DNA from 2 places in the Variovorax sp. P4_D9 genome. Region 1 is predicted to be linked to the other one. Evidence: predicted binding sites of a transcription regulator. Region 1 holds the regulator's gene; the other holds the start of a gene.
The links. Region 1 encodes sigma-54, which starts transcription at its own class of promoters, with help from an activator protein. Its sites were predicted from a motif close to TGGCANGNAANCTGCTTT; they were not measured.

Region 1 (10,367 bases):
CAGCTGATGATCGGGCTGGTGGTGATGGCGATGACGCTGTCCTCGGCCTTCTCGGTCTCCTACTACACGCCGGCGATGCAGCTCGCGATCACGCTGCTGCTGGCGCCGGTGATCGCGATGGGCCTGGCGCTGGGCGCACCGGTCATGAAGGTGCTGTCGCTGCTCGGCATCGGCCTGCTCGCGATGGTTTGGAAGCTGGTCTCGGAACGCGCCCGCCAGCTCGAGGAGAACATCGGCCTGCGCCACAACGAAAGCACGCTGCGCGAGCAGGCGCTGGCCGGCCTGCGGGAATCCGAGCAGGCCCAGGCCGAGCGCCTGCGCTTCTTCTCGGCCGCCAACCACGACCTGCGCCAGCCCGTGATGGCGATGGGCCTTCAGGCCGAGGTGCTGCGCCAGCAGCTGAGCGCCGGCGAGGACACGGTGACGGTGCTGAACACGGTCGCCGCGCTGTCGAGGGCCCAGCAGGCGCTCGAGGGACTCACCAACCAGCTGCTCGAGATCGGGCGCATCGAGTCCGCCGCCGATCCGTTCTCACCGGTGGCGGTTGCGCTGGCGCCGTTGCTGGCCGAATTCGCGCGCCAGGCCGGCAGCGGCCGCGTGCGAGTGCGCTGCCCGGCGAGCGCCGTGGTCTGGACCGACCTGCTCGCGCTGCGCCGGATCCTCGGCAACCTGGTCGACAACGCGCTCAAGTTCACCCCGCGGGGCCGCGTGCTGCTGGCCTGCCGACGGCGCGGCGAGGCCTGGCGGATCGAGGTCCGAGACGCCGGCATCGGCATTGCGTTCGAGGCCCAGGAACGCGTGTTCGGCGACTTCGAACAGGTCGGCAACATTGAGCGCAACCTGCAGCGCGGCCACGGGCTGGGCCTGGCGATCGTGCGGCGGCTGGCCCTGCGCCTGGGCGTCGAGGTCTCGCTGCGCTCGGCGCCGGGGCGCGGCTCGGTGTTCGCCTTCGAACTGCCCGCAGCGCCGCAGGGCGCGCCGCTGGCATCGGTTCCGGCGGCGGGCGTCGAGCTTGCGCCGGCACGGGGAACGCAGGCGCTGCGCCCCGGCCTGGTCGCGCTGGTGATCGAGGACAACGCGGTGGTGGCCGACAGCATCGCGGCCTTGCTGCGCCTGTGGGGTGCCCGGCCGCAGATCTGCGGCAGCGCGGCCGAGGCACTCGCACTGCCCGATCTGGCCGCCTTCGACATCGCCCTGTGCGACATCCGGCTGCCGGGCGCGCTCGACGGCATCGCGCTGGCGACCGAATTGCAGCGCCGGCGCCCTTCCCTGCCGGTTGCGCTGGTCTCGGCCGACATCGACGACGCCAAGCAGCAGTTGGCCCGCGAGCGCGGCTGGCAGGCGCTGCGCAAACCCGTTCAGCCCGCCACGCTGAAAGCCTTGCTGCTGCGGCTGCAGCGCTGAAGCGGCCTATGCTTCTAGCATGCCCGCCGAGCCTCCACGCCCCCTGGCCGATGCCCCCGACGCCCCGCGCTACGGCGCGATCGCGATTGCCCTGCACTGGCTGCTGGCGCTGATGATCCTGACTTCTCTCGGCGTCGGCCTGTCGATGACCGGCCTGCCTTTCTCGCCGCTGCGGCTCAAGCTCTACAACTGGCACAAATGGGCCGGCATCACGATCCTGGCGCTGTCGGCGCTGCGCCTGTTGTGGCGCCTGTCGCACCCGCCGCCGCCGCTGCCGGAGCGCATCCGGTCGGCGATGCCGGCCTGGCAGCTGGCCGCGCACCGCGGGCTGCACCTGCTGCTGTACCTGCTGTTCTTCGCCGTCCCGCTGCTGGGCTGGGCGTACAGCTCGGCGCTGGGTCTGCCGATCGTCTGGCTCGGCATGCTGCCGCTGCCGGACTTCGTGCCGGTCGACAAGGAGTTCGCCGAATCGGTGCTGAAGCCGCTGCACCGCGCCGGCGCCTTCAGCCTCGCGGCGGTGGCGGCGGTCCATGTCGCGGCCGCGCTCAAGCATCACTTCATCGACCGCGACGGTCTGCTCGACCGCATGTCGCCGCTTCCTCGCCGAAGGCATTTCCCATGACCCTGTTTGCCCTCGGCCGCGCCTTGCTCTGCACGGCCGCATTCCTCGTGGCCGGCGCGGCCGGCGCCGAGCCCGCGACAGCAGCCAAGCTGCTGCCGGCCGCGAGCCAGATCGTGTTCATAACCAAGCAGATGGGCGTGCCGGTGGAAGGCAGCTTCAAGAAGTTCGACGCCCAGGTGGCCTTCGACCCGCGCAAACCCGAGGGCGGCGGCGTGGCGCTGCAGATAGAGGTCGCGAGCGCCAGCCTGGGCCTGCCCCAGAGCGACGCCGAACTGCCCAAGGCGGCCTGGTTCGACAGCCAGCATTTCCCCAAGGCCGACTTCCGTTCCAGCAGCATCAAGGCGCTGGGTGTCGGTCGCTTCGAGGTCGCCGGCCGGCTGACGATCAAGGGCAGCACGAGGGAGGTGCTGGTGCCGGTCGAGATCACGCAGTCCTCTGGCCAGTCGACCGCCAGCGGAAGCTTTACGATCCAGCGCCTCGCCTTCAAGATCGGCGACGGCGAATGGACCGACACTTCGATGGTGGCCGACGAGGTCCAGGTCCGCTTCAAGCTGGTGCTGAGCGGGCTCGGCCCCCTGTGAGGTCCACCGACGTTTTTTCCACGTTCACCCGAAGGCTCGTCATGAAGAAACTGCTCACCCTCGCCACGCTGACGACCGCGGCTGCACTGGCCGGCGCCCAGCAGGCGCCCGAAGCGGCGGCCAAGCCGGCGGGCGGACCGGTCAAGGGCGCCAGCTACGTGGTCGACCCGACCCATACCTTCGTCAACTACGAGATGGGCCACTATGGCACCACCACCAACCGCGGCCGCTTAAGCACCAAGGACGGCAAGATCAAGATCGACCCGTCGGGCACCGGCGGCAAGGTCGACATCACGATGGACATCAGTTCCATCAACACCGGCGTCGACCTGCTCAACCGCCACCTGCTGAGCAAGGACTTCTTCAACGTCGCCGAGTTTCCGACCGCCCGCTTCGTCTCCGACCGCCTGGACTTCAGCGGCGACAAGGTCACGCAGGTCAACGGCACGCTGACCCTGATGGGCCAGACCCGCCCCGTGATGCTCAAGGCCAACCGCTTCAATTGCTATCTGAGCCCGCTGATCAACCGCCAGATCTGCGGCGGCGACTTCGAGACCACGGTCGAGCGCAGCCAGTGGGGCATCAACTGGGGCCTGACCTTCGGCTTCGAGGACAAGGTCAGGCTGCTGGTGCAGGTCGAGGCGGTGAACATCCAGTGAAGCGGCGCGCGAGCCGACAGCGCGTCGCGTCTTCGGCATTCGCAATCGCCTTGCATTTGCACCTGGTTTTCCTCTAGCCGCAGTCGCCGGATCGCTTGATTTGAATCAAGGCGACCCGTTCGCTGCGTGAGCCTGCATCCGTACGCTACGCCGTAGCCGACCACCCGTTGATCGGCTGCAGGGAGGCAGGGCTGCGTTTTCCCTCACGGATTCAACGCCCCGCCCACGTCGTCACACAGTCAAGAGGAGCGCTGTATTCAGGCGGGGAGAGGCGAAAACGAGCGGATGCCGAGTCCGTCGTTCATCAGGCCCAGCAGGTAGAACGAGGTCTGCCACTGGAAATGGACCAGCATGAGGCTGATCAGCGAAAAGCCGATGGCCAGGCTCAGGCCAGTGTCCATGTTGACGAAGGCATTCGGCTTGCCGTTCTCGCGGTCCTCGAAATGCGCCTTGATGTAGGACGAGGCGAGCGAGAAGAGGGCCCTTCGGAGACCCCGAGCAGGATGCGCGACGCCAGCAGGCTGCCATAGCTGTCGAAGCCGGGCGAGATGGCCGTGACGCCGTCCCATTGCAGCAGGCCGCAGAGCAGGCTTCGGCGAACACCGAAGAGCGCGACGCAAAAGAGCGTGAGACCAGGCTGAGATTCCGTAGCCAAGCATGAAGGCGGAGGCCAGGAAACCCTGGCTGCCCTTGTCATCGAGGGTCAGTCCGATGTGGTTCAGGAAATCGGCGTTGTTGGACCGGATGCCGATGTTGATGCGGTCGATGTACGATTGCATGCCGAACGCCGGAAGGTGCTCTTCAAGCGAGGTGACCCGTGCGAGGGCTTCCACATGCTGGTGTCGGGCAAGGTCAAGCTGTCGCTGGTGTCCTCGCAGGGCATCGACAAGCCACTCGACTTCGTCGCTCCCGGAGGTAGCTTCGGAGACATCACGATGCTGCTCGAGCGCCCGTACTACCTGACGGCGCAGGCGCTCGAAGACAGCCTGCTGCTCTACCCGCCGCGCAACGCGATCGTGCAGCTGATCGAAAACGACAGCCGCTTCGCAATGCGCATGCTGGCCAGCCTGTCGATGCGGATGCGCAACGTGGTCGACGACATCGAATCCTTTTCGCTCCAGCCCCCGGCCGCGCGGCTCGTGACCTACCTGCTGCGCCTGCTTCCGCCGGGCAGCATGACGCCCGCCAAGATCGAGCTGTCGATCCACAAGAACGTGGTCGCGGCACAGTCAACCTCACGCCGGAGACCCTGTCGCGACACTTTCGCGAACTGGCCGACCGCGGGCTGGTCAGCCTGGAGCGGCGCACGATCGTGGTCCACGCCATCGACAGGCTCGGCGACTATGTGGCCGACCGGACGCCTCAGCCTCGCCTCACCGGCCGGCCAGGAACCCGCGAGTCCTACAGCAGGCTCTCCGGCGCCAACGGCGCCAGCAGCTCCAGCATCACGCGGTCCCACAGGCCCGAGTCGGGCTCGACGGTGAGCACCGGGTCGGCACCGTCTTCCATCGTGACCCATTCGAGCTGTTCGCCGCCCTCGGCAAATCGCACCCGGTAGGCGCCCTGCTGCTTCAGCACGTCGAGCAGCTTGAGCATCTGCTGCGCCATCTCGGGGCTGGCGATGAAGAGGCCGATCTCGGTGTTGTGGCTGTCCGAGCGCGGGTCGAAGTTCATCGAACCCAGGAACAGCGCGCGGCGGTCGAAGATCGCCGCCTTCGCATGCAGCCGGCCGACCTGCGAGCCGAACAGCCCGAGCCGCACGCTGCGCTTGGTGCGCGCCGAGCTCAGCTCGTAGATCTCGACGCCGAGCCGCAGCATGTCGGGCCGGTAGCGCCGGTAGCCGGTATGGACCACCGGCTCGTCGGTGGCCGCGAGCGAGTTGGTGACGACGCTGATCCGGACCCCGCGCCCGCGGACCTCGCGCATCACCTCGAGCCCGGCCTTGCCCGGGATCAGGTAGGGCGAGACCAGCGTGACTTCGGAGCGCGAGCGCCGCATCTGCTCGATCACGTTGTAGCGCACGCTGTCGACATCGAGCAGTGGCACGCCGCCATAGGACGCGGTCTTGCCGATGACGCGGTCGGGCGAGTCGGCATAGGCCTCGGCCAGGGTCCAGATCAGGTCGAGCCGGGCGCCGCCCTTCAGCTCCGGCCCGAGCGGCGCGTAGCCCAGGACGTCGTTCGGGGCCGGCCGCCGCGGCGCCGGGGTGTTGGCAGGGCCGGTGGCCTGCTCGAAGCTCCGCTGCAGTTCCTCGGGCGCGAGCGACGAAGCGACCACGGTGCCGATCGGCCGCACGTAGGGGCTGTTCCAGTACAGGTCGAAGAGACTGCCCAGGCGCTTCACCAACGCACCGGCGACGAAGGTGTCGATGTCCAGGAAGTTCGCGCCCGCGGTCTGCGTGAAATACTGGCTGCCGATGTTGCGCCCGCCCGCCACCGCCATCGCGCCGTCGGCGATGAAGAGCTTGTTGTGCATCCGGCGGTTGACGCGGTCGAAGTCGAACAGCGAGCTCGAGAAGCGCTGCACCATGCTGCCGCGCCCGGCCGGAAACGGATTGAACAGCCGCAGCTCGAGGTTCGGCGTCGCCGCCAGCGCCAGCAGCAATTCGTCCTCGCCGGAGGTATATAGGTCGTCTATCAAGAGCCGCACGCGCACGCCCCGCAGCGCCGCGTCGCGCAGGCTGCGCAGGAAGTAGCGACCGGTCTCGTCGTTCTCGATCTGGTAGTACTGGACGTCCAGCGTGCGCTCGGCGCGGCGCGCCAACTGAAGCCGCGTGTCGAGCGCGAAGTCCCCGCCCGCCATCAGCCGGAAGCCGCTCAGGTCGGGATCGGGGGAGGAGGCCTTGGCGATCCGCCCCAGCGTGGTGTCCGCGGAGGCCGCGATCGCGCTCGAGGGCTGGCGCTCGAACTCGGCCGGAAGCATGGCGCAGCCGCTGGCCAGGAGAGTCGCCGCCATCAGTGCCGCGCCGAGCCGCCACCCGCGCACCGCCAGGCCCGCGCCGCGAGGCATCGCTAGAGTGCCTTGCGCAGATTGGCCGGCGCGATGCGCAGGGCCTCGCGGTATTTCGCCACCGTGCGGCGCGCGCATTCGATCCCCTGCTCCTTGAGCATTTCGGAGATCTGGCTGTCGGACAGCGGTTTCTTGAGGTCCTCGGCGCTGACGAACTGCTTGATCAGCGCCCGCACCGCGGTACTCGACGCATTGCCGCCGGTCTCGGTGCCCAGCGCCGAGCCGAAGAAGTACTTGAGCTCGACCGTGCCGTAGGGCGTCGCCATGTACTTGGCGGTGGTCACGCGGCTGATGGTCGACTCGTGCAGGCCGAGCTCGTCGGCGATCTCGCGCAGCACCAGCGGCCGCATCGCCAGCTCGCCGTGCACGAAGAAGCTCTTCTGCCGCTCGACGATCGCGTTCGACACCCGAAGGATGGTGTCGAAGCGTTGCTGGATGTTCTTGATGAACCAGCGCGCCTCTTGCAGCCGCTGCGACAGGGCCTGGCTGCCTTCGCCCTTGTGCTGCTTGAGCGCGCCGGCGTAGATGTCGTGGACCCGCAGCCGCGGCATGACCTCGGGGTTCAGCATGACGCGGAACTTGGTGTTGGTGTTGGTGCCGTTGCCGATGCGTGTGACGATCACGTCGGGGATCACCACGTTGCGCTCGACGTCGACGAAGCGGCGGCCGGGCTTGGGTTCGAGCCTGGCGATCAGTTGCAGGGCCGCGCGAACCTCTTCCTCGTTGCTGCGCGTGAGGGTCGCCAGCCGCTTGAAATCGCGCCGCGCCAGCAGCTCCATCGGCTGCTTGCAGATCGCGATGGCGGTCTCGCGCACCTGCGCCTCGTCGGCGCCTTCGTCCGGCCGGGCCAAGGCGCGCAGCTGGATCGTCAGGCACTCGCCGAGGTTGCGCGCGCCGACACCGACCGGCTCCAGGCTCTGCAACAGGCCGAGCGCGACCTGGAAGTGGTGCACCAGGTCGTCGAACTGGTCGTTGTCGTCGCCGGCCAGGCCCGAAGCCAGGGCCGGCAGCGAGTCCTCGAGATAGCCGTCGTCGTTGAGCGATTCGATCAGGAAACGCAGCGCGGCGCGGTCGGTCTCGCTGAGCCGCAGGCCCAGCGCCTGGCGGTGCAGGAAGGATTGCAGCGACTCCTGGCTGCGCGCCAGCTCGGTCGCGTCGGTGCGCTCGTCGTCGCCCAGGTTGTTGGTGCGCGCCGGGGCGTCGCCGCCCCATTCGCTGTCGTCGGGCGCCAGGTCGACCGTGCCGTCGCCTTCCCAGTCGGGCTCGCCGTCGACGGCGTCGGTGGTGGCCGTCTCGGTGTCGGAGGTGGTGACCGCGACTTCAGCCGGCGCCGAGGGGCCCGGCGTGAAGTCGGCATCGCCTTCGGCCTGCCGATCTTCGTCGCGCACCGGCGCATCCGCCGTTTCAAGGCCGAATTCCTCGCGCGCCGCCTCCTCGGCAGTGCGCTCGAGGAACGGGTTGTCGTCGAGCATCTGTTCGACTTCCTGGGTCAGCTCGAGCGTCGAGAGCTGCAGCAGCCGGATCGACTGCTGCAGCTGCGGCGTGAGCGCCAGATGCTGCGAGACGCGAAGCGAAAGCCCCTGCTTCATCGAGATTGGGCTCCTACATCCGGAAGTGCTCGCCCAGGTACACGCGTCGTACCTCGGCGTTGTCGACGATCTCCGAGGGCGTGCCTTGTGCCAGCACATGCCCGTCGCTGATGATGAACGCGTGATCGCAGATGCCCAGCGTTTCACGCACGTTGTGGTCGGTGATGAGCACGCCGATGCCGCGCTCCTTCAGGAAATTGATGATCCGCTGGATCTCGATCACCGCGATCGGGTCGATGCCCGCGAAGGGTTCGTCCAGCAGGATGAAGCGCGGCTGGGTCGCCAGCGCGCGCGCGATCTCGACCCGCCGGCGCTCGCCGCCGGACAGCGACAGCGCAGGCGAATCGCGCAGGTGGTCGACCCGCAGGTCGGCCAGCAGTTCGGCCAGACGCTCCTCGATGCGGGCCTTGGAGAGCGGCACCATCCCGCCCTGCTCGTCGGGCTCCCTCTGCAGCTCGAGCACGGCGCGCACGTTTTCCTCGACCGTCAGCTTGCGGAAGATCGAGGCCTCCTGCGGCAGGTAGCTCAGGCCCATGCGCGCGCGGCGGTGGATCGGCATGTGGGCGATCGGCTCGCCGTCGATCGTGATCTCGCCGGCATCGGCGCGCACCAGCCCGACGATCATGTAGAAGGAGGTGGTCTTGCCGGCGCCGTTGGGGCCCAGCAGGCCGACCACTTCGCCCTTCTGCACGGCCAGCGACACGTCCTTGACGACCTTGCGGCTGCCATAGCTCTTTTCGAGGCTGCGCGCCTCCAGCCGGCTGCCCGGCTGGCCGTCGCTGACACTGATACCCGCTGCTTCGATCACTTCTTGAGGTCTCCGCCGAGCGTGGTGGTGGCACGCAGGCTGTTGCCCGGCGCCGGCGTGGCGGCGGGCTTGGCGGCGCCGGCCGCCGGCGGGGTGGCCGGCTTGGGCGTCAGGATGGCCTTCACGCGGCCGCCCGGCTGGGTCGCCACGCCGGCATTCGGCGGCAGCGAGGAGCCATTGACGGTGAAGGTGTCGTTGCTCTGGTCATAGACGATCAGCGGACCGCTGCTCTCGTCGCTGGGCGTGGCGCCGATCAGGCGGCGCATGACCGCGCGGCGGATGAACTTCACGTTGTCGGCGCGGCTGTCGTACTCGATGACCTCGCCCTCGCCCTCGATCCACTCGTCGGTGCCGGCATTGCGCTTCTGCTTGAAGTAGGCGAGCTTGCCCGGGTCGGCCGTGACGACGCCGTACTGGTAGCCCTCGGGGTCCTGGCGAACGTCGATGCGCGCGCCGCGGATCTGGATCGTGCCCTTGTTCACCACCACGTTGCCGGTGAACACGCTGGTCTGCTTGAGGTCGTCGTAGCGCATCGCGTCGGCCTCGATGTTCATCGGCTTGCTCCGGTCGGCCTGCTCGGCCTGGGCCAGCGATGCGAAGCCGGCCAGCACGCTGGCGAGGAACAGCACGCGCAGGGGGCGGCGGGGGAGGAAGAGAAAGGGAGATGTCATAGAGGCACGAAACTTGCTCTGCGATTGTATGCGTCCCCGGGACGCCACTCGCGCGGCCTTGACGAAAAAGCCCGCGGAAGCGGGCTTCGTGGCGGCAGTGGGGCGGCGGGGCCGCCCGCTCGCTCAGGTCTTGCGGGCTTCGGCAACCAGGAAGTCGACCGTCTGCAGGGCACGATCGAGCGAACCGGCGGTGTCGCCGTCGACGTACCAGCGGCCAGCAACGCCGAGCGCCGGCACGCCGGCCACCTGGTAGTCGGTCGTGAGCTGCGAAGCGCGCTTTGCCTTGCCGACCACCGAGAAGGACTTGAACAGCTCGGCGAATTTCTTCGCATCGAGGCCCGGCTGCTTCTCGACCCAGGCGAGGATCGCAGCATCGCCGGTCAGGTTCAGGCGCTGCTGGTGGATGGCCTGGAAGATCTTGGGTTGGAGCTCGTCGACCTTGCCCATGGCCTCGAGCGCATAGTAGAAGCGCTGCTTGGCCTCGGTGTCGTTGCCGACGAAGGGCACCGGAATGCGCCGGAACGCAACATGCGGCGGCATTTGCTTGACCCAGGCCTCGAGCTTGGGCTCGAAGGCCGCGCAGTGCGGGCAGTTGTACGAGAAGAACTCGATCACCTCGACCTTGCCCGCGGGCGCATCGACCGGTGCCGGCTTGCCGAGCACGATGTAGTCCGTGCCGGCCTTGAACGGACGGCCCTGGGCATGCGAGGGCGCAGCCAGCGGAAGAAGGGCCAGCGAAGCGGCGGCCAAAGAAAAATCACGACGTTGCATTAAGAAGTTCTCCTGTCGGCTGAAAGAGCCCGCGAACCGGGTCGAGTTCCCCGGGCACCCAAAGTAAAGATCGATGAAGTGTCAGGCCGGCGCCGGGCCGCCCCCAAGGCGGCCTGCGGCCCTCTCGGGGGGCAGCGACCCACACGCAGTGGGGAAGCGTGGGGGCCATGTCTCAACGCTGGACGCGCACCAGGGCCGATTCCAGGCCGCCGTCGTCGAGCCGCTCCTTGAGCCGATCGGCATCGTCCTTCTT
Region 2 (3,041 bases), on a different contig from region 1:
GATGTCGGCCTCGTTGCGCGCGATCTCGGCCTTCATGTCGGACACCCGATCGAGGTACTTCTGGTAGTTCTTGCTTTCGCTGCCCTGCTTTTCGGGTTCGCCGTTGTTGTATTCCCTGAGCAGCTGGGTCTGCCGCTCCTGGGCCTTGCGCAGCTCAGCCTCAAGCACCGAACGCGCCTCGCCGTCGCGCGCGCGCTGATCGGCGCCGTCGACCCGCGGACTGCCCGCGGGGGCCCGCACCGCCGCGCCGGGGGCGGCAGGTGCCGCCGAAGCGATCGGCCGGGTGCCCTGCACGATGGTCAGATTGCCGCCTTCCATCACCTTGCAGCCGCGCTGCTGGGCGACGGTCGCGTTGTTGGTGTATTCGTTGCCGCAGCGCCAGACGCGCTCTTGCTGCGCCTGGGCCTGCAAGGGCACGCCGGCTGCCGCCGCGGCGGTCAGCAGGAAAACGGTGAGAGTCTTCATGGTCTTGGATGTAGTGCGCCGCAAACCGGCATTTTCATGCAATTCGAAACCGATCCGGCCCGGATGTTCCCGCCCAAACAAAAAGGACGGCCGCAGCCGTCCTTTTTTAACGCTCCGGGCGCAGCCCGGAACACACACGCCTTACAGCGAGTAGTACATGTCGAACTCGACCGGATGGGTGGCCATCCGGAAGCGCGTGACTTCCTGCATCTTGAGGTCGATGTAGGCATCGATGTACGCATCGGTGAACACGCCGCCCTTGGTCAGGAAGGCACGGTCCTTGTCGAGGTACTCGAGCGCCTGGTCGAGGCTGTGGCAGACGGTCGGGATCAGCGCGTCTTCTTCCGGCGGCAGGTGGTACAGGTCCTTGCTGGCGGCTTCGCCCGGGTGGATCTTGTTCTCGACGCCGTCGAGGCCGGCCATCAGCAGCGCCGCGAAGCCGAGATACGGGTTCATCAGCGGATCCGGGAAGCGCGCTTCGACGCGGCGGCCCTTCGGGTTGGCTACGAACGGGATGCGGATCGAGGCCGAGCGGTTCTTGGCCGAGTAGGCCAGCTTGACCGGGGCTTCGAAGCCGGGCACCAGGCGCTTGTAGCTGTTGGTGCCGGGGTTCGTGATGGCATTCAGCGCGCGGGCGTGCTTGATGATGCCGCCGATGTAGTGCAGCGCGAAGTCGCTCAGGCCGGCATAGCCGTCGCCGGCGAACAGGTTCTTGCCGTCCTTCCAGACCGACTGGTGCACATGCATGCCGGAGCCGTTGTCGCCGACGATCGGCTTCGGCATGAAGGTGGCGGTCTTGCCGTAGGCGTGGGCCACATTGTGGATCACGTACTTCTGCAGCTGGACCCAGTCGGCGCGCTGGATCAGCGTGCTGAACTTGGTGCCGAGTTCCATCTGGCCGGCATTGGCCACTTCGTGGTGATGCACTTCGACCGGGATGCCSAGCGATTCGAGCACCAGGCACATYTCSGAGCGCATGTCCTGGAAGCTGTCGACCGGGGGMACCGGGAAATAGCCGCCCTTGACCGCTGGACGGTGGCCGGTGTTGCCGTGCTCGAATTCCTTGCCGGTGTTCCAGGCGGCTTCTTCTGACTCGATCTTGACCGAGCAGCCCGACATGTCGTTGGACCAGCGCACGCCGTCGAACACGAAGAACTCGGGTTCCGGCCCGAAGAAGGCGGTATCGCCCAGGCCCGAGGCTTTCATGTAGGCCTCGGCGCGCTTGGCCAGCGAGCGCGGGTCGCGTTCGTAGGGCTTGCCGTCCGAGGGGTCGACCACGTCGCAGGTCAGGATCAGCGTAGTCTCTTCGAAGAAGGGATCGATGTTGGCCGTGTTCGGATCGGGCATGAGCTGCATGTCCGATGCTTCAATGCCCTTCCAACCGGCGATCGAGGAGCCATCGAAAGCGTGGCCCGATGTGAACTTGTCTTCATCGAACGCGGACACGGGCACGGTCACGTGCTGCTCTTTGCCGCGGGTGTCGGTGAAGCGGAAATCGACGAACTTGACCTCGTTTTCCTTCACGAGTTTGAGTACGTCGGCGACGGTCTTGGCCATCAGGTTCTCCTTGGTATGGACAGTGGTTGGAAGTATGGGGATTGGGGATGCAGTTTCTGTGCCCATTGTCACTGCCGCGAGCGGGGCCTCGGCAGCCTGGRCATGGCCCAAAACAAGGCAATTTGTAACCAGTTTGGTGCGCGTTCCTTCAGCGCACCATTTCGGGGCCAAGCCGCACCCCAAAGCCGTGCAGGCCCGCCAGCAATTGGGCGTAGGCCGCCTCGATCCGGTCGGCTTCGCCCTTGACGCCGAGCTCGATGTGGCGCCCATGCTCCGGGTGGTCGACGCTCGGCAGACTGAACACCTTGATGCCCGGATGATCGCGCTCGACGGCCTGCATGAGCGGCGTCAATGTGGCCTCCATGGCGCCATAGACGATCACCGATTTCTCGGCGGCGCGGCCGCGTGCGAACAAGCCGGCATAGCGGCCGTCGAGCACCGACTCGATCATCGGCCAGGCCATCACCGGGAAGCCCGGAACGAAGTGGACATCGCCGACGCTGAAGCCGGGGATCTTGTTGTAGGTGTTGGGGATGATCTTGGCGCCGAGCGGAAAGACGCCCATGTTGAGGCGATGGATGTTGTCCGGGCGGTCGGGCGCGTAGACCGTCCCCTGCTCGCGCGCCGTGTCCTGCATGCGCTCCCGGATCAGCGCCTCTGCCTCGGGATGCAGCGCCAGCGGCACGCCCAGCGCCGCCGCCGCGCATTGGCGCGTGTGGTCGTCGGGGGTGGCGCCGATGCCGCCGGTGGAGAACACGATGTCGCCGGAGGCGAAGGCACGGCCCAGCGCCGCCGTGATGCGCACCGGCACGTCGCCCACATACTCGGCCCAGCCCAGTTCGAGCCCGCGCGCGGCAAGCAGTTCGATGACCTTGGGCATGTGCTTGTCGATGCGCTTGCCCGACAGGATTTCGTCGCCGACGACGATCAGACCGAAAGAACGGCTCATGGTGAACTCCATTGGCTGGCGGCCGCGCTGGCATCGGCCAGCTCGGGGGTGGAAGGCGAGAGCGCCAGCG

Region 2: a site for sigma-54 is predicted at 2,069-2,086, ahead of glnA (type I glutamate--ammonia ligase). Genes of this name have one in related genera too.

What each region holds. Positions count from the first base shown of each region.
Region 1 is NZ_JBFUIU010000172.1:349-10,715, reverse strand. Features, by position in the region: gene AC1DY5_RS19455 (sensor histidine kinase) at 1-1,404, shown strand, start outside; gene AC1DY5_RS19450 (cytochrome b) at 1,424-2,026, shown strand; gene AC1DY5_RS19445 (YceI family protein) at 2,023-2,607, shown strand; gene AC1DY5_RS19440 (YceI family protein) at 2,649-3,266, shown strand; partial or broken gene AC1DY5_RS19435 (MFS transporter) at 3,551-4,045, opposite strand; gene AC1DY5_RS19430 (Crp/Fnr family transcriptional regulator) at 4,100-4,750, shown strand; gene AC1DY5_RS19425 (phospholipase D family protein) at 4,668-6,275, opposite strand; gene AC1DY5_RS19420 (RNA polymerase factor sigma-54) at 6,278-7,864, opposite strand; gene lptB (LPS export ABC transporter ATP-binding protein) at 7,878-8,672, opposite strand; gene lptA (lipopolysaccharide transport periplasmic protein LptA) at 8,669-9,343, opposite strand; gene AC1DY5_RS19405 (thiol:disulfide interchange protein DsbA/DsbL) at 9,467-10,114, opposite strand; partial or broken gene AC1DY5_RS19400 (SPOR domain-containing protein) at 10,287-10,367, opposite strand, start outside.
Region 2 is NZ_JBFUIU010000223.1:1,774-4,814, forward strand. Features, by position in the region: gene AC1DY5_RS23100 (hypothetical protein) at 1-465, opposite strand, end outside; gene glnA (type I glutamate--ammonia ligase) at 607-2,022, opposite strand; gene AC1DY5_RS23110 (competence/damage-inducible protein A) at 2,171-2,971, opposite strand; gene AC1DY5_RS23115 (EI24 domain-containing protein) at 2,968-3,041, opposite strand, start outside.